Regions from separate parts of the Pseudomonas sp. BS3782 TE3695 genome, predicted to be linked through region 2. Evidence: riboswitches for the same ligand, from Rfam matches in the RefSeq annotation. Region 2 holds a riboswitch; the other holds the start of a gene.
What was found. Region 2 has a riboswitch for cobalamin ahead of ABH909_RS19260 (CbtB domain-containing protein). Riboswitches for the same ligand answer to the same signal wherever they lie in the genome.

Region 1: another riboswitch for cobalamin. It lies ahead of cobO (cob(I)yrinic acid a,c-diamide adenosyltransferase); the one in region 2 lies ahead of ABH909_RS19260 (CbtB domain-containing protein).

The regions. Positions count from the first base shown of each region.
Region 1 is NZ_JBNDKB010000001.1:5,233,399-5,235,850, reverse strand. It holds gene ABH909_RS23560 (hypothetical protein) at 67-651, opposite strand; cobalamin riboswitch at 806-1,038, shown strand; gene cobO (cob(I)yrinic acid a,c-diamide adenosyltransferase) at 1,121-1,732, shown strand; gene ABH909_RS23550 (cobyrinate a,c-diamide synthase) at 1,743-2,452, shown strand, end outside.
Region 2 is NZ_JBNDKB010000001.1:4,302,881-4,305,332, reverse strand. It holds gene ABH909_RS19270 (cobalamin biosynthesis protein) at 1-337, opposite strand, end outside; gene ABH909_RS19265 (CbtA family protein) at 334-1,041, opposite strand; gene ABH909_RS19260 (CbtB domain-containing protein) at 1,053-1,259, opposite strand; cobalamin riboswitch at 1,381-1,608, opposite strand; cobalamin riboswitch at 1,807-2,020, shown strand; gene cobW (cobalamin biosynthesis protein CobW) at 2,121-2,452, shown strand, end outside.

The sequences.
Region 1 (2,452 bases), 930 kb from region 2:
ACGATCTTCCCTATGAATGCATTGATGTAATCATAGAGAAGCGTAGACGCTCGATGGTTCAACCGGTCAGCCGCGGGCTTCCTTGAGCACAATAGCGATGCCCGGATGATAGTTGCCGGCTTCATTACGCAACTTGCGGTAGGCGTAAGGGAAATACCAGGCCACGGCGCAGGTGTGTTCCTTTTGCAGGTCATCGACCATGTCCTGGAGTTCCTCCGGGGTGGCGCTGTGCTGGGCTTTTTGTGGCGCGACAAACAGACAGCCGAGTTTCAGGTCGCTGGCGTAGCTGATTCGCTTCGCATCGCTGGTGATGTCCGCCAGCGCCTGGGTGAGGTTCAGGCTATTGACCCGTGGCCAGCGCTGGGTGGCTTGGAGATATGCGCGTTCTTCGCTGCTGGCGATAAACAGATCGGCGCGGGCGTTACGTTCGCCTTCTTCAATCTGTTTGCGGGTCGACGTCTGTGCCAGCGTGACCATTTCTGCCATCCAGGCCGCGGCGGAGAGCAGGCCGAGGTTGGCGTTTTCGTCATACCAGTAAGGTGTATCGTTATCGCCGCGCACGGCGTTGTAGCGGTCGATACAGTCAAACCAGCGTTCCAGCACCGGCCGCAGGAATTCCAGCTTCGGATTGCTGATGATCATGCCTTGCATGTGGCTCACCCTTGTTATTGTGTTGTCAGGTTGTGGCTCTTTGATATCACTGCTGACAGTGTGGCACAAGATTGGCGTCAGTTAATTGATCGATGGCAGTTATTCGCTCAGCGGTGTCCCGGCTTTAATTGACGCTCCATCCCCAACCCTCTAACCTTCGCGGCTTGTTTCAGGTGCTCTGTGACCTTGGTCGACAGAGTGAAACAGGGAAGCCGGTGAGTGACTATCTTCAAGCGACGAAGAGTCATGATCCCGGCGCTGCCCCCGCAACGGTAAATGAGAGAAGACTGCGCCTTGAGCCACTGTGTTGATATCAACATGGGAAGGCGCGCGGTCAGGCGCAAGCCGCTCATGAGCCCGGAGACCGGCCTGATTCATCCAACGGCATCACGGTGGGCGATGCCAGGCTTGTTGCCGTCTATTCTTGTGCCTGCCCGCCGTTATCCAGCCTCAACGGAGAGCTCCCCCCATGACTGATACTCCCGATCGTGACGAACGCCATCTGGCGCGCATGCTGCGCAAAAAAGCGGTGATCGACGAACGCATCGCCAACTCGCCGAATGAATGCGGTTTGCTGCTGGTGCTCTCTGGCAACGGCAAAGGCAAGAGCAGCTCGGCGTTCGGCATGCTTGCGCGGGCCATGGGCCATGGCATGCAGTGCGGCGTGGTGCAGTTCATCAAGGGGCGCAACAGCACCGGCGAGGAGCTGTTCTTCCGGCGCTTCCCGGAGCAGGTGCGTTTTCATGTGATGGGCGAGGGCTTCACCTGGGAAACTCAGGATCGCCAGCGTGACATCGCCGCCGCCGAAGCCGCCTGGGCAGTGTCCCGCGAATTGCTGCGTGATCCGGCCATTGGCCTGGTAGTGCTCGATGAACTGAACATCGCCCTCAAGCACGGCTACCTCGATCTCGATCAGGTGCTCAGCGACTTGCAGGCGCGTCCGCCGTTGCAGCACGTGGTGGTCACCGGTCGCGGCGCCAAACCGGAGATGATCGAGCTGGCCGACACCGTCACTGAAATGGGCATGATCAAGCACGCCTTCCAGGCCGGAATCAAAGCGCAAAAAGGCGTCGAGTTGTGAACTGCATTTTATGAATAGCCATCGTCAATGCCCGGCGGTACTGATCGCCGCGCCGGCCTCCGGTCAGGGCAAGACCACCGTCACCGCCGCGCTCGCCCGTTTGCATCGCAATCAGGGGCGCAAGGTTCGCGTGTTCAAATGCGGCCCGGACTTTCTCGACCCGATGATTCTCGAGCGCGCCAGCGGCGCACCGGTTTATCAACTCGACATGTGGATGGTCGGCGAGCAAGAAAGTCGACGGCTATTGTGGGAAGCCGCTGGCGAAGCCGACCTGATCCTCATCGAAGGCGTCATGGGGCTGTTCGACGGTACGCCGTCCAGCGCCGATCTGGCGCGGCACTTCGGTGTGCCGGTGCTCGGCGTGATCGATGGCACCGCCATGGCGCAGACGTTTGGCGCGCTGGCCCTGGGCCTTGCGCGTTATCAGCCGGATTTGCCGTTTGCCGGTGTGTTGGCCAACCGGGTCGGCACCGTGCGCCATGCGCAATTGCTCGAAGGCAGCCTGACTGAAGGTTTGCGCTGGTACGGCGCGTTGTCCCGGGAGACCGGGATCGAATTGCCGAGTCGGCATCTCGGCCTGGTTCAGGCCAGTGAATTGAACGATCTCGACCTGCGTCTCGATGCGGCGGCCGACTCTTTGGCCAGCAGTTGCGATGTGGCGCTGCCGCCAGCCGTGGAATTCGCCGCGCCTGAAATGATCGCCGCCGAACCGTTGCTGGC
Region 2 (2,452 bases):
CCAATTGTTCGGCCAGTGCCAGCGCGGCACTTTCCGCTACGCCGTAACAGCCGGTGCGTTCGAACGCGATGTCCGAGTGATGGCTGAGTTGCGGTTCATAACCGGCCAATTGTTCGCTGCTGAAATACATTAACGGCAAGGCCAGCTGTTCGGCCAGTTCGATCAGGGCGGGTTCTTCGCGCTTCAGGTCGATACTGGCCAGGGCCTTGATCTCACGGAGCTCGATTTGATGGGCCTGTAATGCCTGATCAAGCAGCGCCCGCAACGTGCTGACGGGGCAGCCGCGCTGGCAGCCCAGGCCGACCACCAGGGTCGGCGCTGCGCTGACGTCAGTCATGCGCAATACTGGCCATCGCTTTTGCGGCGGAACAACCAGGCGCTGATCAGGCCCAGGGCCAGCCAGAACGCCATGTTGGTTAGCTGCGAAGCGATTTTGAACTGCGTTTCCAGAGCTTGCGGTGCCAGCATCGAATGGACTTCCGGCTGCGGCGCACCGATCACATGAGGCACAGCCAGGATTGCCACGCCGAGTACCTTCATCAGCCAGTGGCGGCTGAAAGCGACCAGCGCGATGCCGACAGCGGTGGATGCGGCGGTGCCAATCCACCAGATCTGCCGTTGCGCCAGATCTGCCGCGGCGGTGCCTGGCAGTTCAGGTGGCAGGCCGAGGGTTGGCGCCAGCACGAACGTTGCGTAACCCGCCAGGCCCCAGAGCAGGCCCTGAGAAGTACGGCGTGGAGCGCGCAAGGTGTAGAGGCCCGCCAGCATCAAAGCGAAACCGACCGATACCACCAGATTGCCGCCGGTGGTCGACAGCACGCGCTGCCAGCCATCTTCGGGCTCCCAGGCTTCGGCATCGTGGGTGTGAGCGGTGACAGCTCCCGCGGCATGCTCGTGGATTTGAACCGCGGCCGGCTCGGATTTTTCGTAGGTCTCGGCCTGCAAAATCAGCGGAGCCACCCAGAAGCTTTGCAGCAGGGTGAGCAGCAGGGCGGCCAGCAGCCCGGTGAAACCTGCGGTTTGCGCAATACGCTTGATCATGTCAGCAGGTCTCAATGGCACGGGAATGCGGCGCTGTGACGGGTATCGTGCGCGGCGTTGTGTACCGCTTCGATGTGCGAGAAACCGGCGAAATACACAAGGCTGGCGCCAAGGATCGACGCACAAAAAGCGGCGGTCAGGCGTTGGCTCAGGGTAGTGGTGGTGCTGATCGTGCTCTTTTTATCGGTGTTGCTGGCGGTGCTGCTGATGATCGACATGGCGCTTCCCTCTGGTCTGTCAGCGGGTGAATAGAGCGCATGAAAACCTCCGCACGCCGGGGCACGCCGAGATTTCGAACAGCGCCCGCCCACCGCGGGTTTGTTATTCAGTGAACGTAAAAGTCACTTTGTGTTGCGGGCCGGTCTCCGGGCTCGCGAGGGGCAGGGCTTGCGCCCAGACCTGCAAGCATCACCTTCCCATGCCATATGACGGGCACAGTGGATCTGACGCTTCACTCGCTTACCGTTGCGGGGGCAGCACCGGACTGACATGGCTTTAGAGTAAAGCACATGATTCACCGGTTTCCCGTTTCACCCTGTGAAGGGCACCCGTAACAAGGCGTGTAGGAGAGCATGGGCGGGGGTTGGGCGTCAATTGGCAAGGGTTCTCACTTGGATGCCCGCTGCTGACTGGCTCTTTGTAGGAGCTGCCGAAGGCTGCGATCTTTTGATGTTGCTTTCAAAAACAAGATCAAAAGATCGCAGCCTTCGGCAGCTCCTACAGGGGGGCGGCGTGCTCAGTGATTGACCCGCCCCCACACGATGCGTAGCCTTGCGCTTTCGAGGTTCTTCGGCATTTGCCGAAGCTAAGAAGGGAACGCGGTCGATGCCGCGGCTGCCCCCGCAACTGTGAACGGTGATGTTCGCTGCCACGCCACTGCAAACCCTGATCCATCAGGTTCGCGGGAAGGCGCAGCAAACGCCAGTCGAACGATTGGCACACCGTCAGCCAGGAGACCTGCCTCGACACAGATTCTCACTACAACCGGGCGGGGTGATCCGGTGGCGAACTCTTCCACGCGCGCATCCGCCGCTGCGATTGTCGTCCCGTATGCCCGCTATCTTGCCAAAGGGCATCCGATGAAAACACTGGCTAAACTCCCCGTCACCATCGTTACCGGCTTCCTCGGCTCGGGCAAAACCACCTTGCTGCGCCACATGCTCGACAACGCCCAGGGCCGTCGTATCGCGGTGATCGTCAACGAGTTCGGCGAGCTGGGCATCGACGGCGAAATCCTCAAGCAGTGCTCGATCGGTTGCACCGAAGAAGAAGCCAACGGTCGCGTTTATGAACTGGCCAACGGCTGCCTGTGCTGCACCGTTCAGGAAGAATTCTTCCCGGTGATGCGCGAACTGGTGGCCCGTCGCGGCGACCTCGACCACATCCTCATCGAAACCTCGGGCCTGGCCCT